3 regions of the Enterococcus camelliae genome follow, and region 1 is predicted to be linked to each of the others. Evidence: a T-box and tRNA genes for the amino acid it is inferred to sense, from the RefSeq annotation. Region 1 holds a T-box; the other regions hold tRNA genes.
What was found. A T-box is a leader RNA that pairs with one kind of tRNA and senses whether it is charged. The one in region 1 lies ahead of leuS (leucine--tRNA ligase), so its partner is inferred to be a tRNA-Leu.

Region 1 (10,014 bases):
CATGCGATTGAAGCGGGTCATCTCATGCAATTTTCGGATATTCAAGTAACAAGTAACACTTAATGCAATCGTCGTTGATAATAACGGTCCATATACTTCAAATAGGAAAATAAAAGGAATCTGCAAAACTAATTTTAATAGAAACCCGATGAGCAAATAACGGACAGCCGCACGATTTTCATACATTCCTTGTAACATACTTGCTGTCAACATGAACAAGCCTAACACCAAGCCTGATAAAGAAGCCTCAATCAAGACACGGGTTCCCAAAACATTTGGTTCATAAAAAATAGTATTCAGCGGATAGGCCAATAAAATCATCCCGAAAGTCGCCGGCAACATCACAAAAAAGTACAGTTGCAAATTGTTACTAATCAAGCGCGCTAAGCCACGACGATCATCTAATGCATAGGCTTCGGTAATCAGTGGTAAGCCAACTGAGGCCAACGCTATAGCTAAACCAATCACCACCATGGTCAATTTATCCGGATTTGCTCCAAATAGTGCCAATAATTCCATCGCCTGTGTTTGTGTATAATCTGCAAACAATCTTAAGGTGTGGATAAAGGTAAACTGGTCAATTAATTTAAAAATTGTAATTCCTGATCCAACAATAATAAAAGGAATGGATTCTTTAATGGTTGTTACCAACAATGATTTGGTATCCAATACCACTTCGTCTTGACTATGTTCAGCTTTGATGTCCATCCGAACTTTTTCGTTTCGGAAATAGTAAATCAAAACGCCCATCCCTGCAATGGCACCAATAAAGGCTGCAAATGTTGACTGTGTTACCGCATCTACATAATTACCATCACGAATCTTCATAATGATAAAGGTTGTCAGCAGCATATAAAATACACGAGCTAACTGTTCAATAATTTGCGAAATCGCATAGGGAGCCATTTCGTGGATTGCTTGAAAATAGCCACGCATGACGCTCATCAAAGGAATAATTAAAAGGGCCACACTCAAAGAACGCATGGTCGGAATTAATGCCTCTCCCCCACCTGCAATTTTCGCTAAAAAAGGAGAACTGAGGTACATAATCAGTGCAAAAACGCCTCCAAAAATGGCCATTAATTGCATCGCTCGCACGAATAATTTCTTACTTGTTTTATACTCATTTCGCGAATTATGGTACGCAATTTGTTTGGCGATAGCGGCAGGAATTCCAGCCGTCGATATCATGATGAACAACGCGTAAACATTATACCCCATACCAAACAACGCATTTGCTGACTTGCCATGTTCCCCCATCCAGTAATACCACGGCAAAATATAGATTGCACCCAATAAGCGTGAGCCAATATTCCCAATGGTCAACCAGGCTGAGCCACGCGCCATCTTTTCTTCATTACTTAGCTGTTGATTGTGCTCCATTTGCTTCATCTTTTCTTCTCCATCTTCTGTCTCTACATACCTTCTATTTTAATGCGAAACGATACCAGTAGCAATGAATTTTTCTAAGACAGAGAGGGAGAGTGAACTATTTTGATAATATCTTAAGTATTCACAAAAAATTTGAAAGAAATTTAACGAAAGAAAAGTTTTCAGAAAAAATCTCCACTTTGTTGATTTTACCGTAACCTTAGCTGTTTCGATTCTAATAAGTATTTATATCGTTTTTATTAGTTATCTTATCAACCTAAACCCCGAATTTAAATATTATCTTTCGGACAGAACGATTGCGGCAAATTTGTCCCGCGCCATGTCAAATAAGGTCCAAAAAAAACACCACTTCTGTATCTAAACAAACCATTTACTTAAATCTTTCACTTGACTCATAAAGAGAACCAATCCCGATAAAAAAATTGTGGTGTCTGTGGTATAATACGTTCAATGATTATTTGTCAGAGGAGTTTATTTATGTACCAAAAAAAATTAAAAGACATTTATGCCGTACTCATTCGCGAACAGATGCTTAAAGAAATCGTTGTCCAAAATCAATGGCATATGACACTACCTGATCACCCCATTGTGGAGCATATGTTTCAATCCCTCTCTTACGATTCCCGAGAAGCAGGTGCAACAACTCTCTTCTTTTGTAAAGGACAACAATTCAAAGTTGACTTTTTGGAACAAGCCATTGCCAATGGCGTACAAGTATATATTGCAGAGCAACCCTATGAACAGATTCAAGCCGTGGGTCTCATTGTAACCGATATTCGTGAAGCAATGGCCACAATTGCACAATTTTTTTATGACCATCCAGAAAATAAGCTGACCAAAATTGGGATTACTGGTACCAAAGGCAAAACTAGTTGTGCCTATTTCTTAAAGGATATTCTTGAACAGGCGACCAATCATAAAACTGCCCTGTTTTCTTCTGAAGAGACAACCTTGGATGGTATCAATTACACTCGGTCTCATCTCACAACACCGGAAGCACTTGATTTGTATAAGCAGATGGCAACAGCCGTTGATAATGGATTGACTCATCTAGTAATGGAAGTATCCTCACAAGCTTACAAAACCAAACGTGTTTTTGGTCTAACTTTCGAATTTGGTATTTTTCTCAATATTAGTCCCGATCACATTAGTCCCATTGAACATCCCACCTTTGATGATTATCTCTATTGCAAGCGACAACTTATTCAGCACAGCAAACAGATGATTTTGAATGTGGACAGTGATTACTTTGACTTGTTAGCAGAGACTTGTACCCTTTATCAAGTTCCTTACGTGACATTTGGTCGTTCTCTGGAAGCAGATATCGAAATTCAAGATGCAGAAGATGCCCGTTCCTTCGATTTGATTGCACACACCTTAGCCTTTGCGGACTTGGAAAGTGGCTATCAATTAGCTATTTTGGGTACCTTTAATCATGATAATGCCACGGCAGCCTTGCTCATTAGTCATTTACTTGGCTTTTCAGAAAAAATCAATCACCAGTCATTGGCAAAAACCGTCATCCCTGGGCGCATGCATGTCATTGACAAACCTAATTACCCATTGATTTTGATTGACTTTGCGCATAATTATCTAAGTATCAAAGCGGTTGGTGACCTTGGACATCAATTGCGACCAAATGGAAAAGTGATTATTTTGACAGGTAGTACTGGGGGCAAAGCATTGAGTCGGAGAGCAGATATTGCCAAAGCACTCTCAGAAATTGCGGATGAAGCGATTCTAACGAGTGATGACCCTAACTTTGAAGATCCAGCTACCATCGCACAAGAAATCATTTTGCATATCCAAAACGACGCATTGCCTGTCACTGTTGAAACCAATCGTGAAAAGGCGATTGCGCTAGCTCTCAGCCATGCTTCGACCAATGATATTGTGGCCATTTGTGGGAAAGGGACGGAGAAAGAAATGAAAGTCAATGGTGTAAGTGAACCTTATTTAGGCGACTATGAAGTGATCCAACAATTAATGAAATGACCTTAATTGCTTTGTGCTTGTGAAACAATTTTGACAATTGTCTTGTTGTTGCAAGCACTTTCTTTTGTTTTTACTACTAGATGTACTATAGTGAAGTTGTAAAAACAAATAAGGAGGACGATTTTTGATGAGCAAAAAAATGGCAGTGTCAACCGTCATTAATGAAGGCGGCCGCGAAGGTGTAAGCAAGTCCTTAAATGGACACTTAGAAGTCAAAACAACAGGCACCAAAAAAGAAGGTTATACCAATCCTGAAGAATTATTTGCAGCGGGTATTTCAGCTTGCTTTAATGGCGCAATGGTCTTTCCACTAGAACGAGATGGCCTAGGTGACAAACATCGAACAGTTCGTGCAGAGGTCACTTTGTTAGGCGATTTACCAGATTTTACTACGTTGCATTTAGCTGTTCATTTAATTGGCAAAATCGACGGTGTTTCAAAGGAAGATACACTTAACTATATGAAAGAAACTGATGGCATTTGCCCTTATTCGAAAGCCATTCACGGCAATGTTGACGTTACTTATGATGCAGAAGATGGTCGTTAATCTTATATGAAAAAGAAAGAAAAGTGGCAGTTAGCACAACCTTGCTAATCGTCACTTTTCTTTGTCTTTTCAAATCTGTTTTCTGCGCACAGGTTATTTCAATGTAGTTATGAATACTAACCTAAAGAGAGGGACCTTTCTCTTGAATCGACTACACATTCGCCATGCTACACCCGCTGATGCTGCTTCCATCGCCAAGATTCATATTCAAAGTTGGCAAGAAACCTATGCTGATATTTTTTCGCAAACATTTCTTGACTCACTGCAGGTTCAAGAACGCCAGAAGCATTGGTTTCAAACGATATCAAACAACGAAGAGCAGTATTTGTGGCCGAAAAGGACGCAGCCATTGTTGGTTTTTCATCACTGGCAATGCGTCAAACGCCCAAAAAGAACTGTCCTTATCTTGCTACATTATACCTATTGCAAGCTTTTCAAAAGCAATGAATTGGTCGACAGTTATTTGACACTGTCCGAAATAAAATAAAAGAGCACTCATCGTCGTTTATGTATATTGAAGTATTCGAGCAAAACGATGCGCTTCACTTCTATCAAACATTTGGTAGCCAAATAATCGCACGTCGACCACTTATCAGTCAACACGCTCAAACAAGTGAGCTGTTGTTGCGGTGTCCAGTCGATAAAGGATAGAACAACCCTCTGCACCATAACAGCTCCCACCAAAAAGACCTCCGACTGTTCTTGAATGATCAAGAAGTCTGGAGGTCTTTTTTGAAAGAAAGAATCGTCTGGTATTCCATTTTTTCTAAGAAAACATTTTGAAATTTTTATCCCTATCAATGATAAGTTCCACACTTAATAGACCAGTTTGCTGATGGGTATCTCGCGAATCATATTAAGCAAAACCCTCGTTACTTCACTCGTCATGACAACGAGATACCGATACAACATGTCCATGCCTCTTAGGCGCTATCTGTCCTTTTCCTACCGTTTAATTAGTTTAATTGGCTACAATGTTGACCAATTTATTTGGCACCACAATCACTTTACGGATGGTTTTACCAGCAAGATAGTCTTGTACTACTGAATCATTTTGAGCGAGACTTTCAACAATTTCTTTGGCTTCGTTCATCGCTACTATTATTTTTGAACGAACTTTACCATTGACTTGTACGACCATCTCAACTTCATTTTCGACTAGAGCAGCTTCATCATAAGTTGGCCAAGGAACGTAGGAAATACCACCTTCATTACCTAAAATAGCCCATAGTTCTTCGCTGATATGTGGGGCAATTGGTGCCAATAGTTGCACAAAGCCTTCAACATAATCATAGAATAATGACTCTGCTTTATATGCCTCATTAATAAAGACCATCATTTGAGAAATCGCTGTATTAAAGTGTAATTGATTGTAATCCTCCGTTACCTTTTTTACTGTTTGATTGTATACTTTCGTTAAAGAACCATCATTAATGGTGGTGATGCGATCACGTAATTTTCCGTCTTCATCTACAATTAAACGCCAAACCCGTTCTAAGAATTTCCGACTTCCTTCTAATCCATTCTCGCTCCAACCAATTGAAGCATCTAATGGTCCCATAAACATCTCATACAAACGCAAAGTATCCGCTCCGTATTGGGTCACGACATCGTCTGGATTGACAACATTGCCTCTTGATTTGGACATTTTTTCATTGTTGCCACCCAAAATCATTCCTTGATTAAATAATTTTTGGAATGGTTCTTTGGTTGGAACAACACCTAAATCATACAGGAATTTATGCCAGAAACGTGCATATAATAAATGAAGAACCGCATGCTCTGCCCCACCGATATAAATATCAACTGGCATCCAGCGTTGCAATTTGTCATAATCTGCCAAGGCTTTTTTATTGTGTGGATCAATATAACGCAAGAAGTACCAAGAACTTCCAGCCCATTGTGGCATTGTATTGGTCTCACGACGACCTTTTTTCCCTGTCTCAGGATCAACAACATTTACCCATTCATGGATATTGGCCAGTGGAGATTCTCCGGTTCCACTTGGACGGATATCTTCCGTCACTGGCAAACGTAGAGGTAACTCTTCTCCCGGAATAGCCGTCGTTGTACCGTCTTCCCAATGAATAATTGGAATTGGTTCTCCCCAATAACGTTGACGAGAAAACAACCAATCTCTTAGGCGATAGCTGACTTCTTTTTTCCCAATATGGCGTTCTTCTAACCATTGAACGATGGTATCAATCGCCGTTTGCTTATCTAATCCATTTAAAAATTCAGAATTAATGTGAACGCCATCACCTGTAAAAGCCGCTTGATTCACATCTCCACCCTCTAAAACTGGAACAATTGCCAATCCAAATGTTTGCGCAAACTCGTAATCTCGCTCATCATGGGCAGGTACGGCCATAATCGCTCCGGTACCATAGGAAGCTAGTACATAATCTGCAATCCAGATTGGAATTTTTGTTTGATTGACCGGATTGATGGCATAGGCACCTGTGAAAACCCCGGTCTTTTCTTTTGCCAAATCCGTCCGATTTAAGTCTGATTTTTTTGCTGCTTCTTCAATGTACGCATCCACCGCTGCTTTTTGCTCTGGTGTCGTAATTTCTTTCACCAAGTCTAATTCAGGCGCAAGTACAGCATACGTCGCACCAAATAATGTATCTGGACGTGTCGTAAATACTGTAAAGTCTTTATCAGTACCGTCTACTGAAAAAGTCACATTTGCCCCTACGGATCGGCCAATCCAATTGCGTTGCATTTCTTTGATACTTTCTGGCCAATCTACCTCTTCCAAATCTTCCAATAATCGATCGGCATAGGCTGTAATTTTTAACATCCATTGACGCATTGGCTTGCGTACAACATCATAGCCGCCGCGTTCACTTTTTCCATCAATCACTTCTTCATTCGCAATTACTGTGCCCAACTCAGGAACCCAGTTTACTGCTACTTCTGCTTCATAAGCTAGACCCTTCTCATATAATTTGGTAAAAATCCATTGGGTCCATTTATAATAGTCTGGATCAGTGGTATTAATTTCACGATTCCAATCGTAGCTAAATCCTAATGAATTGATTTGACGACGAAATGTTTCAATATTTTTTTTGGTGAACTCTGCAGGGTCATTTCCTGTATCCAATGCATATTGCTCCGCAGGTAAACCAAACGCATCCCACCCCATTGGATGTAAGACATTATATCCTTGGCTTCTTTTCATTCGCGCTAAGATATCAGTCGCTGTGTAGCCTTCTGGATGACCCACGTGCAATCCTTGACCAGAGGGATAAGGAAACATATCTAGTGCGTAAAATTTAGGTTTTTCTGGTTCGTCATGGGTATTAAACGTATTGTGTTTTGCCCAATATTTTTGCCATTTCTTTTCAATTTCTTCGTGATTATAACTCACTTTCGCCACTCCTTCTTGTGCTTCAAACTAAAAACGCCCTATAAGAAGCATGACTCTGCTTCTTATAGGGCGTTTGCTTCCATTTACGCGGTACCACCTATTTTTTCCTTGTGAAAAGGCTCAACGTGATAACGGAACGACCGTATTTTCTTAAACAACTGTCTCAGAAAATAACACTCTAAGGTGAGTTCAAAGGTTTGTCCACATATTTCCACCAGCCATATGCTCTCTTAAGATTCAAACGCTCCTACTATTCCTTATCAACGTGATAGGTATTTTTTGTATGATGTTAGTCTATCAAATTTTCTGAAAAAGTTCAACGACTTACCCTAATTTCAGCGTCTGACCAATCAAAATAATATCTGAAGACAATTGATTCATCGCTTTTAAAGCATTGACTGATAATCCATTGGCTTGTGCTATTTTCCAAAGGCTATCCCCACGAGCCACTTGATAGGTCTTCGTAGCTGTACTATTACTTGATGGTTTCGTTGTTGTTACGATCGGCGTTGTAGTAGTTATTGTTGAGTTGGTAGCTTGGACCTTCAACTTTTGACCCACTAAAATCAAATCGGAACTCAAATTATTCCAGGCTTTTAATTGTGCCACTGTTACGCCATATTTATTCGCTATTTTTCCAAGATAATCCCCACCAACCACCGTATAGCTAGCGACACTACTCGTGTTGCTTGTGGTGTTACTGTTGGCTGTACTGTTATTGGTTGTGGTGTTGTTCGTTGATGTCGTTGTATTGTTGCCAATTGAGTTGGCGGCTTGAACCTTCAACTTCTGACCGATTAAAATCAAATCAGAGCTCAATCCATTCCAAGCTTTCAATTGCGCCACCGTTACACCATATTTATTCGCTATTTTACTCAAATAATCGCCACTGACTACTGTGTATGTCGTCGCGGTTGTATTGGTATTTGTATTGGTATTTGTGTTGGTGTTGGTATTCGATGTGGTATTCGTATTGCTTGTGCTAGTGGCATTCACTTTTAACTTCTGACCCACTAAAATCAAGTCGGAGCTTAATCCATTCCAAGCTTTCAATTGCGCCACCGTTACACCATATTTATTCGCTATTTTACTCAAATAATCGCCACTGACTACCGTGTATGTCGTCGCGGTTGTATTGGTATTTGTATTGGTATTGGTATTTGTATTGGTATTGGTATTTGTGTTGGTATTCGATGTGGTATTAGTGCTGCTCGTGCTAGTGGCATTCACTTTTAACTTCTGACCCACTAAAATCAAATCGGAACTCAAATTATTCCAAGTTTTTAATTGTGCTACTGTTACACCATATTTACTCGCTATTTTACTCAAATAATCGCCACTGACTACCGTGTATGTCGTCGCGGTTGTATTGGTATTGGTATTTGTGTTGGTATTCGATGTGGTATTAGCGCTGCTTGTGCTAGTGGCATTCACTTTTAACTTCTGACCCACTAAAATCAAATCGGAACTCAAATTATTCCAAGTTTTTAATTGTGCTACTGTTACACCATATTTACTCGCTATTTTACTCAAATAATCGCCACTGACTACCGTATATGTTGTTGTTGTCGTGACTGTATCCTCTGTTGCTGTATCCGATACGCCGGAACTTGGCGTATCATATTGCGTCAAATTGTACTGAGTAATAACCCGGTTTAACACTGTAGCATAATTGGGGGCAGTCGCGTATCGACCAGTCAACCATGCTGTCGCATCTGCATAAGAATTGGTGTTGCTTTTCCATGCACCTGCATAATAGTAATTTCCACCGAATGAAACATTCTTGATGACATAGGCATTATCTTGAAAGGATTCTGCGTAAGAAGGGTATTGACGAAATGGTTCGTTTTTTGTCACGTATTCCCCATTTAAATACTCTTGCGTATTCATATAAACTGTTTGACCATTGTAGCTGCCTTTAATCCCGAATAAATTATAATTAGGAGCTTGCGATAGTGCACTTTGTCCCCAACCACTTTCCACAATTGCTTGAGCAATCATGACAGATGCATATAGATCATTCGCATTGGCAATTGGTGTTGCAAATGCTGCTAAGGTATGAATAAAACTTGTTTGGCTGTACGTGGATGCAGTATATCCACTCGTTGATTCTGTCGCCAAAACAGCTTTGACCGGTAATAGTGGTGCGATGACCGAACAAGCTGTCATTGCAGTTCCCATTAACGCTGCCTGTTGTTTCATAAGTTGGTAGCGACGAGCTGATTTTGTTTGTTTATTATGTATGGTCTTACGAGATTCCGCCTCTTTCATCATTTCCCCTCCAATTTCTCGAAACTATCTTTAGTATAACTTTAACTATTCCTTAATAAAAGCTTAAACAATCAATTTTCCCAAATGTAATTTCTTTGTAATCTAACGTCCTTTCATGTAATAAAACGAAGCCTACCTTGCGAGTACTCACTAATGTTAACTTGCCGTTTCAAAGCTATGGTATAATAGTCACACGTTTATTTTGATTTGAAAGGAATTGTTTCATGCAAACTTCACAACAAACCACCAAGTTATATAGTCAATTTATTGGTAGCTGCTTTCTGTTGCTTTTCATGTTTCTTGGCTATACTGTCAAATTCTATCCGCATTGGTTGCATTCATTTGACCAAAAAATAACCAATCTTGTCCGCTTTGACTATCCCCATTGGCATTCTTTTTTTCTTTGGGTAACCAAGTTTGGCAATCCTTCTAC
Region 2 (10,014 bases), on a different contig from region 1:
CCATTCGCATGATGATACAATTGCAGCCCCATAACGCCAAACGTTTGCTGAAGTAATTGTGGGGAGGTATTTGCCAGCTCTTTTATGCTGCAAATACCTAACAGTTGCAATCTTTGGGCTGTACGATGGCCAATTCCCCAAAAGTCTGTCAGCTGCGGAATGGTCCATACTTTTTTGGGAACATCTTCATAGTTCCAGAGTGCTCGCAATGAAGGAGTATTCTTTGCCTCGTTATCTAAGGCTAATTTGGCAAGTAGTGGATTGCTATTTGACATGCCAATAGTAGAAAAAATACCTGTCGCTGCTCTAATGTCACGCTGAATTTGCCCACAAACAATTGCCAATTTTGTTCGACGATCTAATGAACCTGGGACAAAATAATTCAATGACTTGGTTAAATCCATAACCGCTTCATCAATGGAATACCAGAGAATATCTTCATCAGGAGCATAGTTTTGTAAGACATGTTGAATTTTTAAGTTTTCTTGAATATAATAGTTCATCCTTGGAGGCGCAATAATTAGATTTTTCATCGCAGGATTTTCTTCAACTGTCGGTAAATCCCATTTACGACTGACGTTTTTAATCCCTAACTTTTTTTTCGCCATAGGAGAGCTTGATAAAATTAAACCAGATGTATTATCTGTAGCACTCATAACAATCAATAAATGCTGTAACGGATGGAGCCCAAGTGCAACCAATTCACAGCTGGCATAAAAACTTTTCATGTCAATAAAAGCATAGTCTCCAACGGGTTCTAGTTCGTATTTGAAGTTCATCCATTTGCCTCCAATCACTGTTTTTCTTTTATTATACAAACATATGTTCGCATTTGTAAAGAGGCATTCGAAAAAAAGAAAAAAGCATAGTCTCTTCAAAAGAGGCTATGCCGAACAATTGCAAAAAACTACACTCTATAAAAATTAAATGCGGCCAAGAAGACTCGAACTTCCACGATATTGCTATCACTAGCGCCTGAAGCTAGCGCGTCTGCCAATTCCGCCATGACCGCAAAGAATCTATTCATTAGTATAGAACGATATGACTGGAATAGCAACCAAAAGAAGTGAAAAGAAGACTATGAAATGCGCTGAAAAGTGGTATGATAAAGATAATAAATAGCGTTTACATTTTGATGGATTTGGGGGAATCCTTATGAAACTGCTCTTTGCTTCATTAGCGGCACTTGTTGTTATGATGTGTTTGATGTTCGCGGTTGTATCCATCGTTTTACATGAAAATTTTTGGGAAGGCTTGTTGGTCGGAGGGGTAGGGATCGGTATTTTACTTGTTCATTTATATAGTATGGACAAGCCTCAATTGATTTGGGAAGAAGAGCCTGAAGACAAAGATAGCTACTGATGGAGAAAAAGATGTTATTGCCCATTTGATCATAGCAGTAGCATCTTTTTCATTTCTCATCGGTCCACTTCAATACCCAAGACGGTTAAATGTCCATTTCCCACCAATTTGATTACCAATTTGGCTAAACTATTTGCATCCATTGTTGTATCTGCTGTAATCCACCAATGGAGTGTGGCAAAGAAAATAGACGTCATATACTCAATAATAAAGTCAATGGGAACCTCTAGATCATTTTCGGTAATCTTTAAACGAGCAAAAATATGGGCGTATTGAACATCTAAAATATCCTGAATTTGTTTCCTTAGGCGATGGTCATCGGAAGCATCCAAAATGGTTAGAAAAAATCGTTTATTTTCTTTAATTTGTTGATAGATGTTCGTTAAAACAAATTCGACTTGTTTCAGCTTTAAGCGATTTCCTTCAACTACTTGATCTGGATCGAGAACAGAAACAAATACTTTCATTGTTGAATGGAAAATAGAGTCGTATAAATCCTGTTTGTTTTTAAAATGAGCGTAGAATGTTGCACGGTTAATCATTGCTTCATCGGCAATTTCTTGGACAGTTAAATCATCATACCCTCGTTCTTCCACCAATCGTATAAATGCTTCGATAATCATTTTGTGGGTTCGCTTGACACGTAAATCGATTTTTTTCACAATTTTTTCCTCCTTTTCCCAACACAAACAGCAAATTGTTGTTTATCTCACAAATTCACAATCTTTGATTATTGCATTTCATAGCTAATATCACTACACTTTACGTGAATAGTATAACAAACGCGATGTCGGATATTCAACATATGTTGGAAATTTTTAAAGGTGGGTGAAAAGGATGTGCGTATATGCTGGAATAGATGTGGGCTCAACCACTGTAAAAATGGTTGTATTAGATGAAGATAAGAAGGAATTATTCTCTTGCTATGAACGACATTTTTCTGATGTGAAAAATGCAACAAAAAAAATCATTCACGATGCATTACAAGTAATCGGCGACCAAGCCATCACACTTACTATTACAGGATCAGGTGGGATTGGGCTCGCGGAAAGCTACGAACTGTCCTTTATTCAAGAGGTGATTGCTTGCACACGAACTGTAGAAGAGTTGATTCCTCAGACGGATGTGGTTATTGAATTAGGTGGGGAAGATGCAAAAATTACTTTTTTTGAAGGCTCACTTGAACAACGCATGAATGGAACATGTGCGGGTGGGACGGGCGCATTTATTGATCAAATGGCTTCATTATTAGACACGGATGCTAGCGGATTAAATGAATTAGCCAAAAAAGCAACGACTCTTTATCCTATTGCTTCACGTTGTGGTGTCTTTGCAAAAACGGATATCCAACCATTACTCAATGAAGGTGCCGCAAAAGCAGATATTGCAAAAAGTATTTTTCAAGCAGTTGTCAATCAAACCATAGCAGGTCTAGCCTCTGGTAGAAAAATTAAAGGAAATGTAGCCTTTCTAGGCGGCCCACTTTATTTTTTGTCTGAGTTACGGCAACGTTTTATTGAAACCTTAAATTTAGGGCCCGACCAGGTGATATTTCCCACACAATCACAACTGTTTGTTGCCTATGGTGCAGCATTGTATGCACAAGAAGAAAAGCAACCACTACGATTAAGTGAATTGCTCGAAAAACTACAAAGTGAACCTATGATTACAGAAAAACAGGCGAAAACGCTTGAACCATTATTTGTAGATGAAGGAGCTCGAAATGCTTTCGTTGAACGCCACCAAAAAGCAACGGTTCAGGAACGAGAATTGGATACCTATGAAGGACGTGCTTTTTTAGGGATTGATGCAGGCTCAACAACCACAAAAGTCGCTTTAATTGATGAACAAGGAGCCTTATTGTACTCCTGGTATGGCAGTAACGAAGGCCAACCGTTAGAGACGACCATTGCGATTCTAACTGAACTGTATCAGCAACTACCAACGGGCGTAGTCATCGCCAAAACAGCTGTTACAGGTTATGGTGAGCATTTGATCAAGCATGCATTGAAAGTGGATATTGGAGAAGTAGAGACGGTGGCGCATTATCAGGCTGCAAACTTCTTTTTGCCCGGTGTGGATTTTATTTTGGACATTGGTGGTCAAGATATGAAGGCCATGACTATAAAAGACGGGGCATTGTCGGCCATTCAATTAAACGAAGCCTGTTCTTCTGGTTGTGGGTCGTTTATTGAAACGTTCGCAAAATCGTTACATTATCCTTTAGAAGCATTTGTGCAAGGGGCTATCGAGTCCCAACATCCTGTCGATTTAGGTTCTCGTTGTACTGTTTTTATGAATTCAAAAGTTAAACAGGTACAAAAAGAAGGTGCCTCTGTCGGCGATATTGCTGCGGGTTTAGCCTATTCAGTCATTAAAAACGCGATTTATAAGGTTATTAAAGTCCGACGACCAGAACAATTAGGAGAAAAGATTGTTTGCCAAGGAGGTACATTCTACAATGATGCTGTTTTACGAGCCTTTGAATTGGTTACAGGACGAACAGTCATTCGCCCCAATATCGCAGGATTAATGGGCGCTTTCGGAGTCGCACTCATCGCTAAAAATGCCTATCAAGTGGGCGAGGAAACCACGCTATTATCAGTGGATGAGTTAGCTAAATTTGAAGCCAAAAAGGAACTGACTCACTGCGGATTATGTGAAAATAATTGTCTATTAACGGTGACGTTGTTCTCTGATGGTCGACAATTTATTACTGGGAATCGCTGCGAACGTGGCGCTCGAATCAAGATAAAGCGTGAGGATCGTAAAATCAATTTGTATGATTATAAATTAAAACGAATGTTTCATTACCGTTCCTTACGAAAAAAAGAAGCCGTTCGAGGAGAAATTGGTTTGCCCCGTGTCTTAAATATGTATGAAAATTATCCTCTATGGCATACATTTTTTACTGATTTAGGTTTTCGTGTGATTCTATCGCCAAATTCAACGAAAGGACTCTATGAAAAAGGCATTGAAACGATTCCTAGCGATACAGTTTGTTATCCAGCGAAAATGGTTCATGGGCATATTCAGGCATTAATTGACCAACAGCTACCAATTATTTTTTACCCAAGCATTGTTTTTGAGCAAGACGAAGGGCAAGCTGCCGATAATCACTTTAATTGCCCAATTGTCCAAAGCTATCCCGATTTAATTCGAATGAATGTGGAGGAAATCCGCTCAGGTGCTGTTGATTATCGTAACCCATTTTTAAATTTAGCAGATGAACAATCCATGGTTGCCGATTTGACTGAAACATTTGCTGATTTACAAATTTCTGCTGGAGATATTACTAAAGCACTCCATCATGGATTTGAAGAATTAGCAGCGGCGAAAAAAGAGATTCAGTCTAAAGGAGAAGAAACGTTACAACTGCTCATGCAGACCAACCAAAAGGGCATTGTGCTCTCTGGAAGGCCCTATCATTTAGATCCAGAAATCAATCATGGTATCGCTGAAGTATTAACCCAAGAAGGGTTTCATGTTTTGACAGAAGATAGCATCGCACAGCTGGCAGAAGTCAAATCGCTACGTGTGGTGAATCAGTGGATGTATCATTCTCGTTTGTACGCCGCAGCGCATGTTGTTGCCAAATGCCCACAGTTGGAAATGGTTCAATTAAATTCTTTTGGTTGTGGAATTGACGCAGTAACGACCGATCAAGTCGCGGAAATTCTTGAACATGCTGGTAAAATGTATACGGGCTTAAAAATTGATGAAGGTGCGAATTTAGGCGCTGTTCGTATTCGTGTTCGTTCCTTGAAAGCAGCGATTCGTGAACGTGAAAAAGCCGATCGTCCGGTGCATCAGCTAAGTAAGTTGCCAGAAAAAATTGTTTTCACCAAAGATATGCGAAAAACACATATATTACTTATGCCCATGCTCAGCCCGATTCATCAAAATGGTCTATTCGATTTAGCGATGCGTGCCTCAGGGTATCAAATTGTAGGCTTACCCGCAGATGATCCCAGCGTAATTGATACTGGATTGCAATATGTCAATAACGATGCTTGTTATCCCGCAATCATTTCGATTGGTCAATTGATCAAAGCTTTACAAAGCGGACAGTATGACTTAGCGAATTTCAGTGTCCTAATGAGTCAAACAGGCGGTGGCTGTCGCGCAACGAATTACATTCCTTTACTACGAAAAGCATTAAAAGAAGCTGGATTTGAACAAATTCCAGTCGTCTCGCTTTCATTCGGTAATCAAGGGGTCGAAACAAATCCAGGTTTCACCTATTCTTATAAGATGCTGAAGCGGGTGTTACTAGCTGTTTTGTATGGCGATTTATTTGAACGTTTAGTCTATCGCGTGCGACCATATGAACAAAAAGTGGGAGCCACCAATCAATTGCATCAAGCATGGTTGTTAAAAGTGGCGAATAATGTTGAAAATGGTTCCTTAACGCAATTCAATCGTACCGTGAAAAAAATCATCCATGATTTTGATACAATACCAATCCAAGACATTCAAAAGCCAAAAGTGGGGGTAGTTGGGGAAATATTGGTAAAATACTCCCCAATTGCAAACAATGATATTGTTCACTTGCTTGAATCAGAGGGAGCAGAAGTTGTTGTTCCAGACATTTTAGGGTTTATGAAATATTCTCTTTATAATCAAATTTGGAAAGAAGAACATTTGGGCATGCCGTTAAAAAGTAAGCGTACGGCACAATTGCTCCTAAAATTATTGTCTGTGGTCGAACAACCCTTACAAAAATCCTTGGACGCTTCCGAACGATTTCATACATCCGCTCCAATCGAGGACTTAGCCGATAAAGCAAGCCATATCTTATCGATTGGCAATCAAACTGGAGAAGGTTGGTTTTTAACAGCTGAAATGATTGAATTACTAGATGAACACGTGAATAACATTGTTTGTCTGCAACCATTTGGCTGTTTGCCCAATCACATTGTTGGGAAAGGCGTGCTAAAGGAGCTACGTACACGTTATCCACAAGCCAACATTGCTCCGATTGATTATGATCCAGGGGTGTCGATTGTCAATCAATTAAATCGCATTCGATTGATGATGTCGACTGCAAAGAAAAAACAAATACAAAAGTGACAGAATTCGCAAGAGGGTCTGGTCATTTCAAAAGAAAGAGCGACTGCCCGTTTTAACAGTCGCTCTTTCTTTCATAGCCACGAACTTCCATAAAATTGGCCATTGCGGTTGTTTGAAAAAAATTGGTACTATTTGCTTCAAATACCTGATATTCTTTCTCTGTTATTTCACTAAATTGAATTGGGCTCAAGTAGACTCCTCCTTTGGTATGATCCTTTTTTATCTTATCTGGAAAGAACCATCTTTTGGCCACAAGAGTCAAACAGCTACTTATAAGTAATAAAAAACAAGGAGCAGATAAATCATTCTTTTTTATCATTGCCTTCTTTCGCTAAAAAAGCTACACTAGGAAAAAATGAGGGGAGAATCGTTATGTTAAAAACTGTATTTGCTAATCATGAATTTGAAAACCCATTTCTGAATGCCTCAGGTGTGCACTGCATGACAACCGAAGAATTGGACGAACTTGATCATTCTTCATCTGGTGCCTTGATCACAAAAAGCTGTACACCATTGCCACGTCTGGGAAATCCTGAACCACGTTATATTAACTTACCAACGGGCAGCATCAATTCGATGGGCTTACCAAATAAAGGATTCGATTATTATCTCGAGTATGTGACCAATACGCCCTATACCAAACCTTGTTTCTTCTCTATTTCGGGTATGAATACCGATGAAAATTTGGACATGTTGCGTCGATTAGCAGCAAGCTCATTCAATGGCATAACTGAGTTGAACTTATCTTGCCCTAATGTAACTGGAAAAACTCAATTAGCCTATGATTTTGAGCAGACAGAGCGCTTGTTGAATCAAGTATTTGACAGCTATCAAAAGCCTTTAGGAGTTAAATTACCACCATATTTTGATTTTGCTCATTTTGATGAAATGGCCAAAATTTTAAACCAATTTCCTTTAACTTATGTGAATGCTATTAATTCAGTAGGCAATGGCTTAGTGATTGATCTCGATTCCGAAAAAGTCGTTATCAAACCAAAAGATGGCTTTGGTGGGCTCGGTGGCCCAATGATTAAGGCAACTGCTTTAGCAAACGTCCGCGCCTTTGCCACACGGTTAAAAGATGATATTCAAATTATTGGAACTGGTGGCATTGCAACCGGTCAAGATGCGTTTGAACATTTACTTTGTGGTGCAACATTATTGCAAGTGGGCACGCAGCTTCATAAAGAAGGGCCTGCGATATTTGATCGTTTAACTCGTGAACTAGAAGCAATTATGAAACAAAAGGGTTATGCAACCATTGACGAATTCAGAGGAAAAGTAAAGAGCTTTTCTTAAAAAAAGGGGGATAAGATGATCTTAAGACAAGCAACTGAAACAGATTTGCCAGCAATCATGGCCATCTTAACGAGTGGCATTCAATCACTCAAAAAACAAGGTTCCCCGCAATGGCAAAGGGGCTACGGACCAACCGAAGAGCGGATGCGAAAAGATATAGAACAGCAATGGACCTACGTGTTGGAAACGGATCAGCAGGTAGTGGCAGTCGCTTCGCTTATCCCAGGTATCGATCCAGTGTATGAAGCCATTGACGGAAACTGGCACTCCCCTAGCGCTGACTATGTGTCGATTCATCGCTTTGCGGTCAATGCCTCAGAAGCCAACCAAGGATTAGGAAAAATTTTTCTTCGTCGTTTGATTGAACACTTACTAGAATCTGGGAAGAAGGATATTCGTATTGACACGCACCAAATGAATATTGGGATGCAAAAAGTTGCGAAGTCAGTCGGGTTTCAATATTGTGGCACCGTGACATTTCCCATTCCAAATGGTGAACGCCTCGCTTATCAATATCGTTAAAAAAGACCATTTCCTCTTGTCAATCTTGAACACACTTGATAAGATAAACGAGTGAAAAGGATGGTGGCCAGTGAAGAAACGACAAAAGAAAAAGCAAGCATATAAAAACTATATTCAAGCAATATTTGAAGGTTATGAAAAAATGTTAGAAAATCCTGACATAAAGGAGCTAGTCTTCACTTATCTAAAGGAAGAAACCCGCTTAACAAGAGATTCACAGCAACAAATTCATTTTTTAACTCGCGATTTAATTGACTAAAAGCGATTATGGGAATAATCAAGGAAAAGGGATTGTTATCAATCCCTTTTTTTCATGTTTGATGATAAAATAAAAAGGTAAATGATAAAGGAGGTTTAGGCATGACGGAAGAAACCAGCAAACAAAATCCACCGAAACCAGCGATGCCAGATGCTAATTTTGAAACGATTAAAGATGTTGCATCGCAAAACATCGGTTCAATGCTTAAGGATTTGCAAGAATTTGAAGAAGCGATTCGGACAGAAAATATTCCTGCGATTTACCGAATTTACAAAGGTCGTCTTCATCATGAATTAAAAAGTACGGCCAATCAAAACCATGAAATTGACGAGTTGCTGATGAAGAAATTGCATGATAGCTTTTTGATTACCTTCCCATTCATGAAATTAGCGGAAAAAGTCAGTCCCACATTACAGTACTATCAATTAGGAACATACTATCATGAACGACCAACGTTTGGTTTGGATGCAAGTATCCCAGAAGTTTTTGTCCTTCCCGAGATAGAAGAAGAATGGGAAAAACTACAAATCAATGAGGAGAAGCCACTTGTTGCTATTGAAAAACAAATGGATGCATTGACGGCGCGTTCGATTACAGCAGAAGAAGAATTAACAGAAGTGACAGAGCAATTGAAGCAGCTAAACCGAACCGTTGAAGAAAAAAAAGAAACCTCAAAAGGCTTCTTTGCGCGTTCAAAAACAGATGACGAATTAGTAGAATTGAATCAAAAAATTTCAAAATTAACCCAGCACCAAGAAGAATTGCAACGTTTTGTGAACGATAAACAACAACTCGAAAATCAACGCAACCAATTAATGAAAAACTACCAGTCCATGCGTCTAAAGCAAGCCATTATCACAAAAGAATTACGGTTAATTAATCGCCATTTTTCCTCATTTTCTTTGATGGGAGACCAAATTCAAACCTTTATGCATGATTATTTAGCTGAGAAGGAGGGGCAAGCGCATGAGTGAGACAGACAAAAATCAAAACGAACAAACCACTGTTGAAGTAGTCAAAAAAGAAATTTTGACGGTAGCGGATTATCCTGAAGATTTAGAAAATCCTGAGAAACCAACCACTAAAACAGCGACTACTGGGGAAAACCCGCCATCAATGTCGCAAACTGATAGTGTAGATTCCTATTATTTGTTTAAAGAGCAGGAACACGAAGAAATTTTACAGTATATTCAATCAGCGGAAGAAGAATTAGCCGATTTAAAATTGCGCAAGTTGTTGATTGAAGCTGATTTTGATTCATTGTTGGATGGGTATAATCAATTTATCGTCAACGATACACCTATCTCTGCGATTGCCAAAGCTAGTTTACTCGATTATTTTACGTATGAACTATTAAAACCCCTTCGAGCAATTGAATTAGCAAAGGTAGACGCCTTTAATACATGGGAAACGAAACATTTTTTAACGAACTATCGTGTAAATGACAGCCATCAACTTGTGTTAAATTTTAAAATGAATGTGTTAGATACTCGCTTTGA
Region 3 (10,014 bases), on a different contig from region 1:
AGACACTTGCGCCGGCTTCAACCGCTTCTCTTGCTTGGTCAAGTGTCGCATCACTATGGCCTAAAGACACCACAACGCCTTCTTTGGTAACCGTTTTGACAAACTCTTGCACACCTTTTCGTTCTGGAGCCAAAGCTATTTTTTTGATTAATCCGTTGGCAGCCGTTTGCCAATCATGAAATACATCAATATCAGGATCACCAAAATAACTTGGATTTTGTGCTCCTTTATGTTCTTCTGTAAAAAAAGGACCTTCAAAATAAATACCTTGGATTTTTGCACCAGGAACCTGATCCTTTACAGAAGCAATCGTTGCTGATACATCCTTTAAACGTTCTTTGCTTGATGTTAGCGTCGTTGGAAGAAAGGAGGTCACGCCGCAAGATAGCAATTGCTCAGACATAATTTTTAGCCCTTCCGCATCATTATCCATCACATCATGATTTGCATAGCCATGAATATGGGTATCAACCAATCCCGGAGCAATCCATTGATCCGAGTAGTCGATGACTTTTCCTTGTGCATCCGCTGGTAATGTTGTGGAAAAATCACCAAATAATCCATCCACAATCTCTAAATACCCTGGTCCTTGTGTACCTGACGAAAAAAAGAATTTATCCGCATACAAATAGTTCTTCACCATCATCGCTCCCTTTAGCTTTCTATAATCTAAAGGTACTCGTTTTCTGCTAAAAAATCAAGAAAGGTATACACCATTTTCAAACTTTGAAAAGAGTTGAACGGATTGTGCCTTTTCATACATAAATTGTGCCCTTTCGTATTCTTGAAGCTGTTCATAAGCTGCACCTGTTATTTGTAGGAGTTCCTCTACATAATAGTAACTTAGTTTATCAATCGCCCACTGGACCCCTTTCAAAGCGCAATCAATTGTACCCAACAAATCGTTTTGGACAAACAAAAACCGACTATAATGATAGAAAATTTTCGTTAGTTCGAAGTTGGCATGTTCTTTCGGTAAACTCAGGGTCAAATCAATGCTTCGATTCAAATAATGTCGGGCTTTTTTTAATTGATTGGTATCCGCATAGATTCGACCAAGACAGCCCATAATTTGAATTTCGGTGGAAGAAATATTATTTTTTTTATTTTCTGTATAAGTGAGTAATAAACTATGCTTTAACGAAGCAATTGCCCGCGTTGCATCTTGATCAACAAAATACTCAACTGTTCCCAAATAATAAAAATACAGTTGCATATCCGTATCAAGGTATATTTCTGAAGAAATAGTGGAATCATGCAATAAATCATACATTTTATGATAATTTTGATGAATCAATGCATTATTTACTTTTTCAAAATAAAGTTGAACATGCTGGATTTCATCAAATTCAGCAAACATCATCTGATCCATGGTAATCCCTAGTCGTATGCAAATTTGTTGCATCACAAGAATATTGGGAATCTCCAAATCGTTTTCAATCCGGCTTAAAACACTTTGCGAACAAATACCAATTGCTAACATTTTTTGTGTCATTCTTCGCGCTTTTCTCATTTTTTTGATTTTCTGACCTAACGTATTTTGCTCAATATCCATCGTTTCACTCTCTAAATATGCGAATTCGCATTTTCTATTTTATTCATTTTAGCACATACTATCGAAAAAGAAAGCGTATTTTTTTCTTTTTAGATCAAGATGGGGTGTGATGGGGATGAGTCAGCAGATTGGAATTACCTTTACGTGGGAAAATGAAGTCTATCAGGGAGTAATAGAAAAAGAATATGAAAATTCTTATTTGATTAGTGTCAACAATCCAAATCAAGAATTAATAGACAAATATAATGGTCGCATTGTTATTAGTAAAAAGAAGTGCAATGAACTTGCTGAATAATTTATCAAAAAAAATCCAAATTTAGACTTGTTGGAGTGAGCCAAAGCAAAGCTTAACAAGTTTAAACCTGGATTTTTCTATTTTCATGGCATTATTTTTGTTGGTATGTTTCTAAAAAACTCCGCATCGAATTGGCAGTCGTTTTTAAATCTTCTAGATTAGGTAGATAGACAATTCGAAAATGATCTGGTTGTTGCCAGTTAAATCCTCCACCATGAACCAATAAAATATGGTATTCATGTAAGAAGTCCAAAACAAATTGTTCATCATTCGTAATATTAAATCGTTTCACATCAATTTTCGGAAACATGTAAAAGGCCGCTTTGGGTTTGACTGCTGAAAGACCTGGAATAGCATTAATCGCATTGTAGATGTATTCTCTTTGCTCATAGATACGTCCACCTGGTAAGAGTAGCTTATCCACGCTTTGGTAGCCGCCTAAAGCAGTTTGTACAATTTGTTGTGAAAGCACATTTGAACACAACCGCATCGAAGACAACATATTTAAGCCTTCTATATAATCTTTTACATTTGCTTTATTCCCACTTAATACCATCCAACCTACACGGAATCCAGCCACTCGATGCGATTTAGATAACCCTCCAAACGTCACAACAAAACGATCTGGGGCTAAAGTAGCAATCGGAACATGCGTTAAGCCATCCATTACCAAACGATCATAAATTTCGTCAGAAAAAATAAGCAAATCGAATTCACGAGCAATCGCAACAATATCAAGCAGAATATCTTTTGGATACACGGCCCCTGTCGGATTATTTGGATTAATCAGCACAATTGCTTTGGTTTTAGGGGTGATTTTGGAACGAATATCATCAATATCGGGATACCATTCACTTTCTTCATCGCAAATATAATGAACGGGTTTTCCTCCCGCCAAAGAAACAGAGGCCGTCCATAAAGGGTAATCAGGCATTGGCACGAGCACTTCATCGCCATTATTGCATAACCCTTGCATACTCATCGTAATTAGTTCACTGACACCGTTTCCAGTATAAATATCATTAATCGTCACATTTGGGAAATTGGCCAGTTGACAATATTGCTCAATCGCTTTTCGCGCGGAAAAAATGCCCTTCGAATCCGAATAGCCCTCAGAAGCTCGGACATTCATGATTAGGTCTCGGATAATTTCATTTGGTGCTTCGAAACCGAACGTCGCTGGATTTCCTGTATTCAGTTTCAGAATACTAATTCCTTCTTCTTGCATTCTTTCTGCTTCTTCTAAAACTGGACCACGAACATCATAGCTAACGCCTTCCAATTTTGATGATTTTTCAAAGTTTCTCATGGCAGATCCTCTTTTCAGAATTAATGGTTTGTTACAACTTTAAGTCATCTTATCTAAAATTGCAATTTGTATTTAAAAAAAAATCTTTTTATAACAAAAAGTAGCCTATTGACAAACGAAAAGAAAAACGATACGATTTCCTAGTCGTAAGTTTTGCGGATATGGCGGAATTGGCAGACGCGTACGCTTGAGGGGCGTATGACCAGTGGTCGTGTGGGTTCGAGTCCCATTGTCCGCATTTGCTAGTTGATGTGATAAAATGAAGAGGCCTTTTTACAAGGCCTCTTCATTTTATAGTTTCAAGTTTACATAATACTATTATAATTAAATTTTATTCTAACAAGCATTCATCGATCCGTTGCCGTACTATCAAAAAAAGCCAAACAAGCTAAACAGGATGCTACTCGTCACTTCACCTAGTTGGTGACACCCTTTTTAGTTTGTTCCGCTTTTCGTTGATAAGCTACTTTATTTTACTTGTCAGGCGCTTGAAAGTACCCGTTTTCTTTAATTTGGCTCTGTCCATCTTCAATTAATCCATTCAATGAGTGATCCAAAATATTTCTTTTTTTGTCTTTTGTTTTAATTGCTGCCTTGTATTCATTTCTAGTCATCGTAATCTGCTCAGTTTTTTTAAAACGCTTGACAGCTGGTTCATCAGGGCGCTTCTCTTGATAGGCGTCATTTGTGTCAAATAAAAGATACGTCTCACTTTTTTTCTGCATTGATGCATAGAGCGTATTCGCTTCAATCTTTTTTTCCGGCTCATCTGGGATTAAAGATGCTGGCACAAATTTGGGCACGAAATACGAGCGACCTCCTGTATATTGCTTCTTAAGAGAGTCGTCTTTGTTGGCTGCATAGTGGGTACTTGAAGGAGTTTCAAACATCTGCTTAGCCTGATCAGACGTTTGCTGCTTATTTTTCGTACCAAATAAACTGGTCTTTCCTGTACTGGTAGTTTCTTTAATCGCATGTTGACGATAAGTCGGTAACGATTGGCGGAATCGTTCTAAAGTTTCCCGCTCTCTGCCAATACTTCCAGCCCGTTCAATTGTTTTTTTTGTATTCCGGCGATAGCGTGTATCAGCATTTTGGGTTTCTGGTTCAACGACCAGCGATTCCGTTTGTTGTTCCGTTATAATCCAACTATCATCGGATACAAAATGATTCGCTGTGGCTTCACTTGAACGTTTTTTCACACCTTCCTCATCGGAAAAAGCTGGAAACCTTTCTTTTTTTCGCTTAATATCAGCATAATGCGTCATAGGCATAATCCTCCCAAACTATCATCTCTTCATTTTATCATAGCATGAAAATGAATTTTTTGCTGAACTTCTTTCCTCAGGATTCGGCGTTTGCTAAGAAGACCCATTCATCTTGGTGTACGATGGTTAATGGCGCTTTCTCAAAAAAATGCCACAATTCGACAAAAATACGTCGCTTTTCAAAATTCGTTAATTCCGCCACACAAGCATCCGCTTTCGCAAAAGGTGCTTGTTGTATAGGAGTCTGAGTAGTCATTTCCACGACAGACCTAAGAACAAACGTATCGGTTAAAAAGCCAAAATCGACTAAGCTTTGGAGAAAAATTGTTGGTCGAATGCGCCGTGATTGCTTCCTTGCTTTTTCAAACAAAACAGCCAGTTGGTCAAGATAATACTCCGTGTTCACATCCCCCAAATAGGCAAAGGGTTCATACAAACTAGCATCCCCTTCTCTCAGCGCAGAAAAATATGCTGGTATGGTTTTCGCATGGGGTTCATCGGCTAATTCTTGAACGATTAGTTGATCCGAACACAATTCACGAAAATAAAACAGCTCCATCATTTCTTCAACAAAGTACACTTGAGGCTCCTTTTTTAAACGTTGTCCTTGCAGAACAAACCATGCTCGACGACTTTCCACGGACCATTCTGCTAAGATTGTTTTCAAAGATGCGACTTTTTTTTCAATCAACTCATTCGAGGAAAGCACATTGTAAACAGGGACAATCAACTGGTAGCGACGATCTGATCGAGCAATTAAGCCCAATTGGATATATTCCTCAATGGCACGATCAACTTTCACCTCAGGAAACCGGCTTTTTATCTCTCTTAGAGTAGGCGGTTTTTCTTTTCGATTAGTTAAAAAAGAAGCAACGCCTTCAAAAAACGTATCTCGCAAGAGTGAATGATTTTTCTGCCAATTATCTTCTACAATTAATTTCATTTCTTAACTAAGCTCCTCCTCTAATTGAAAAAGTGTGACAACCAATGACAGTCATTCTCAGGAACCCCCGTCAAACTTGGTCAATCACACAATTTTTTCCCTATTTCACTGATTACTCACTCAACTGAGCTAGATTGGCGCAAAAAGCAAACTTCCTTCTTTTACGCAACGGTCTAAAAACTTTCAGTCAAAGGTGGCACAACTTGTTTTTTTCGAGAAACAACCCCAGGTAAAAACGCCCGATTATCTGTCAACGTAACTTGAAAAGCAGCTTCAACATTCGCTTTTGGTTCACCAACTACCAACAATTCGGAATCACTATCTAAAATGTTGGTGATAACCAATAAGAACAAATCATAACCATTCTTCGCATTTTCACTGGCCATCGTAGCTTCAAATTCAGCTTGACGTTCAAGAACTTCCGCAATATCCACTGTATTAACTTGCGCAATACGAACGTTTTTATCTCCCATTGGAAAGCTTTTGGCATCCAGATCCAACAAGGTTGCGACTGATTTCGTACTAAGGTTGGTACCTGCTTTCAACATATCCAGACCATAGGATTGCAAATCAACCGCTGCGATCGTCGCTAATTCCTTTGCAGCGGCAACGTCTTCTTCGGTGCAAGTTGGAGACTTAAATAACAATGTATCGGATATAATTGCCGACAACATGATACCAGCAATGGCCTTTGGTACTTCAATGCCGGCTTCCTTATATAATTTCAAAATAATTGTACTCGTACAACCAACTGGTTCTGCTCGATAATAAAGAGGATTCGCAGTTTCAAAATTTGCTATCCGATGATGATCAACCACTGATAAAATAGTCACTTCGGCAATATCCGCAGCACTTTGTTGAAATTCATTGTGGTCTACCAACATTACGCTATCAGCTTCTGGCTTTACACTAGTAATCACTCGTGGGGCTACTAACCCAAAAGTAGTTAATGCAAATTGCGTTTCTTCGCTAGGTGCGCCTAATGCAACAGCCTCAACATCTTTTCCTAACTCTTTTTGTAAATGTGCAAAGGAGATAGCAGCTCCAATGGCATCAGTGTCTGGGTTTTGATGCCCAAAGACAAAAATTTTTGACATAACAATCGCTCCATTCTTTCTTTTCGCTTCTAATGATAGCAAAAAAAACAAGATAAGAAAATAGGCTTTTCTTATCTTGTCTCCTTTTACCTTGTCAAATAGCCTTGATAATCCGACACATGCAATAATTTTTTGGCATTTTCTACCCGATCATCTGTAGGCGGTTGAATTCCTTCTAATGGATACTTCAAGCCCATTTCATCCCATTTGTATTTTCCCATCGTGTGGTACGGTAGGATTTCAACTTTATCCACATTGTCCAATGTTTTGATAAAGTTATCTAGACGAATCAAATACTCGTCATAATCACTACGAAACGGTACGAGGACGTGGCGAATCCAGACAGGTTTATGAATTTCTGAAAGATAGTTTGCCATTTCGAGAATGTTTTCATTTCCTAAAGAAGTTAGTTTTTTATGCTCTTCATTATCGATATGTTTAATATCAAAAAGCAATAAATCGGTATAATTCATCAGCTCTTCAAATTTGCTGAAAAACGGTTCTTCTCGAGTAAACGGTTTGCCACAGGTGTCAATGGTTGTATGGATTCCCTTTGCTTTTGCTTTTTTGAATAAATCTAGGAGGAAATCAAGTTGCAACAATGGTTCACCACCACTGACTGTAATCCCACCTTTTTCTCCCCAATAAGATTGATACTTCATGGCCTCTGCCAAGACATCATCCGCACTTCTGAAGGATGCTTTTGGATCATCAATTTTCCAAGTATCTGGATTGTGGCAAAACTGGCAACGCATACGACAACCTTGAGAAAAAATGACAAATCTAACACCGGGGCCATCTACCGTTCCAAAATTTTCAGTTGAATGAATCCTACCTTTTACTTCGGTAGTCATAAAATCCCTCTTCTCTAAAAAAGAAGGTGACAATCAACAAGACTGCCACCCTTCCTTTCTGTTTCTTTATTGATTACATACGATCATGTGACGTTCTAGAAATAACATCTGCTTGTTGTTCAGGAGTTAAATCACGGAATTTCACAGCATATCCTGATACACGAATTGTTAAGTTAGGATATTTTTCAGGATGTTTTTGTGCATCCAATAATAATTCATTTGTAAATACGTTGACGTTAATATGGTAACCACCTTTATCAAAGTAGCCATCTAATACGTTACGTAAATTGTTGATACGTGTTGTATCGTCTTTACCTAAACCATTTGGATTGATGGTTTGCGTATTTGAGATACCATCGCGTGCATGTTCATATTCTAAACGGGCAGTTGAGTTTAATGAAGCCAACAAGCCATGTTTTTCACCTAAGAATTTACCATCTTGGTAACTTGGGTTAGCACCTGGAGCCAATGGTTTGCCTGCACGACGTCCGTCAGGTGTATTACCAGTAGCTTTACCATAAACGACATTTGATGTAATTGTCAATAATGAAGTTGTTGGTGTTGAATTACGGTACGTATGTTGACGTTTAATTTGCGTCATAAAGTAATCAAGAATCCAGTTAGCCATAGCATCGGCTTCTTCATTATCATTACCATAAGTAGGGAATTCATTTTGTGGAACATAGTCAATTGCCATACCATCTTCATCACGAATAACTTTTACATTACCGTGTTTGATAGCCATAATACTGTCAGTTGCATGAGAGATTCCGGCAATACCAGTTGCAAAGGTACGTTTCAAGTCAGTATCCATTAAAGCTAATTGCGCAGCTTCATAAGCATATTTGTCATGCATGTAGTGAATGATGTTTAAGGTATTCACATAAAGTTCAGCTAACCAATCCAATGTTTGTTTGTAGTTTTCCATGAATTCATCGAAGTCAAGGGTTTCACCTTCCATACGACGGAAACGTGGTCCAACTTGCATTTTGGTTTTTTCGTCTTGGCAACCATTAATAGCATAAAGAACAGCTTTAACTAAGTTTGCACGAGCACCAAAGAATTGCATATCTTTCCCAACAACTGTTGCAGACACACAACAAGCGATGGCACAATCGTCAGATCCCCAGTTGGCACGTAACAAATCATCATTTTCAAATTGGATAGAAGAACTTTCTTTCGCAATTTTTGCTGCATACGTACGGAAGCCTTCTGGTAAGTGTGAAGAATACAAAACTGTCAAGTTTGGTTCTGGAGAAGGACCCATGTTTGTTAAGGTATGCAAGATACGAAAGTCATTCTTTGTTACCAATGAGCGCCCATCGATACCCATACCAGCGATTGATAAAGTTGCCCAAATTGGATAACCAGAGAATAGTGAATTGTATTCTGGTGTACGTGCAAATTTAACCATACGCAATTTCATAATCAAATGATCAATTAATTCTTGTGCTTCAAATTCAGTAATTTCACCACGTTCTAAGTCACGTTGAATATAGATATCTAAGAAGGCTGAAATACGACCGATTGACATTGCAGCTCCGTTTTGAGCTTTGATTGCTCCAAGGTAACCGAAGTATAACCATTGAACAGCTTCTTGAGCATTTTCAGCTGGACGTGAAATATCAAATCCATAAGAAGCAGCCATTTTTTTCAAATCAGCTAAGGCACGGTATTGTTCAGAAATTTCTTCACGAAGACGAATAACGTCGTCTAACATGACTTTATTTCCACAATTGTCATGATCTTTTTTCTTTTGTTCCATCAAGAAATCAATTCCGTATAGAGCAATACGACGATAGTCACCAATAATACGACCACGGCCATAAGCATCTGGTAGTCCAGTAATAATTTTGTTTTTACGGGCTAAACGCATTTCAGGAGTGTAGGCATCAAATACACCTTGGTTATGTGTTTTGCGCCATTCTGTAAAGATTTTTGTCATATTGTCATCAACTTCATAACCATTTGAAGTTAAGGCATTGTTCGCCATTTTGATTCCACCAAATGGTTGGAACGCTTGCTTCAAAGGTACATCTGTTTGTAAACCGACAATTTTTTCTTCTTCTTTGATTAAGTAACCAGGACCATGAGAAGTAAGGGTTGAAGGGATATTATTATCCATATCATAAACACCGTTCTTTTCATGTTGTACTTCGAATAATTCTTGCAGTTTCGTCCATAATTTGTCTGTACTTGGTGCGATTGGTTCTAAGAAACTATCGTCACCTCTGTACTCTGTGTAGTTCTTTTGGATAAAGTCCCGTGTGTTAATTTCATTTTGCCAATGTCCGCCTGTAAAACCATCCCATGCTTTGTTTGTTGTTTTTACATCGTTTGTTTCGACTGCCATTTTCTGGTCCTCCTTATAACTGTTTTTGTGTAACAGCTTTTACGTGATTAGTATAACACATCCCCAACGTTTTGCAAGTGTTTCCATCGTGATTTTTTAACAATTTTTTTCTTTTTGTTCAGATATTTTTTTCAAATCATTGATATATCAACAATTTCAATTGTGAATTTAATCATTAAATAATTAAAATTTTAACGTGAAAGAATCACAAAAGAAAAAACAGTAATGAATTGTATTATAACAATTTATTACTGTTTCGTTATTTTTTATAACAGAGTTGGTACTTTTTTATAAACGGAAACGATCGTGCCTCCCGTTTTTTCATCCATTACAAATGAGC

Region 2: it has a tRNA-Leu gene. The T-box ahead of leuS (leucine--tRNA ligase) is inferred to sense a tRNA for this amino acid. The anticodon was not compared.
Region 3: it has a tRNA-Leu gene. The T-box ahead of leuS (leucine--tRNA ligase) is inferred to sense a tRNA for this amino acid. The anticodon was not compared.

Annotation. Positions count from the first base shown of each region.
Region 1 covers NZ_JBHUMO010000061.1:7,530-17,543, reverse strand. The annotation lists gene ACFSR0_RS10580 (putative polysaccharide biosynthesis protein) at 1-1,392, opposite strand, end outside; gene murE (UDP-N-acetylmuramyl-tripeptide synthetase) at 1,870-3,387, shown strand; gene ACFSR0_RS10570 (Ohr family peroxiredoxin) at 3,515-3,934, shown strand; gene ACFSR0_RS10565 (hypothetical protein) at 4,077-4,421, shown strand; gene leuS (leucine--tRNA ligase) at 4,896-7,310, opposite strand; T-box leader at 7,373-7,583, opposite strand; gene ACFSR0_RS10555 (LysM peptidoglycan-binding domain-containing protein) at 7,635-9,584, opposite strand; gene ACFSR0_RS10550 (phosphatase PAP2 family protein) at 9,806-10,014, shown strand, end outside.
Region 2 covers NZ_JBHUMO010000011.1:50,519-60,532, reverse strand. The annotation lists partial or broken gene ACFSR0_RS02090 (Y-family DNA polymerase) at 1-779, opposite strand, end outside; tRNA gene ACFSR0_RS02085 (tRNA-Leu) at 929-1,012, opposite strand; gene ACFSR0_RS02080 (hypothetical protein) at 1,156-1,362, shown strand; gene ACFSR0_RS02075 (TetR/AcrR family transcriptional regulator) at 1,419-2,027, opposite strand; gene ACFSR0_RS02070 (acyl-CoA dehydratase activase-related protein) at 2,200-6,435, shown strand; gene ACFSR0_RS02065 (hypothetical protein) at 6,488-6,625, opposite strand; gene ACFSR0_RS02060 (dihydroorotate oxidase) at 6,808-7,734, shown strand; gene ACFSR0_RS02055 (GNAT family N-acetyltransferase) at 7,750-8,256, shown strand; gene ACFSR0_RS02050 (hypothetical protein) at 8,327-8,515, shown strand; gene ACFSR0_RS02045 (hypothetical protein) at 8,617-9,489, shown strand; gene ACFSR0_RS02040 (hypothetical protein) at 9,482-10,014, shown strand, end outside.
Region 3 covers NZ_JBHUMO010000043.1:5,581-15,594, forward strand. The annotation lists gene nagA (N-acetylglucosamine-6-phosphate deacetylase) at 1-640, opposite strand, end outside; gene ACFSR0_RS06570 (helix-turn-helix domain-containing protein) at 698-1,555, opposite strand; gene ACFSR0_RS06575 (DUF2187 domain-containing protein) at 1,671-1,850, shown strand; gene ACFSR0_RS06580 (pyridoxal phosphate-dependent aminotransferase) at 1,942-3,159, opposite strand; tRNA gene ACFSR0_RS06585 (tRNA-Leu) at 3,315-3,397, shown strand; gene ACFSR0_RS06590 (hypothetical protein) at 3,633-4,427, opposite strand; gene ACFSR0_RS06595 (DUF1803 domain-containing protein) at 4,504-5,370, opposite strand; gene ACFSR0_RS06600 (manganese-dependent inorganic pyrophosphatase) at 5,544-6,467, opposite strand; gene pflA (pyruvate formate-lyase-activating protein) at 6,554-7,321, opposite strand; gene pflB (formate C-acetyltransferase) at 7,395-9,674, opposite strand; gene parC (DNA topoisomerase IV subunit A) at 9,941-10,014, opposite strand, start outside.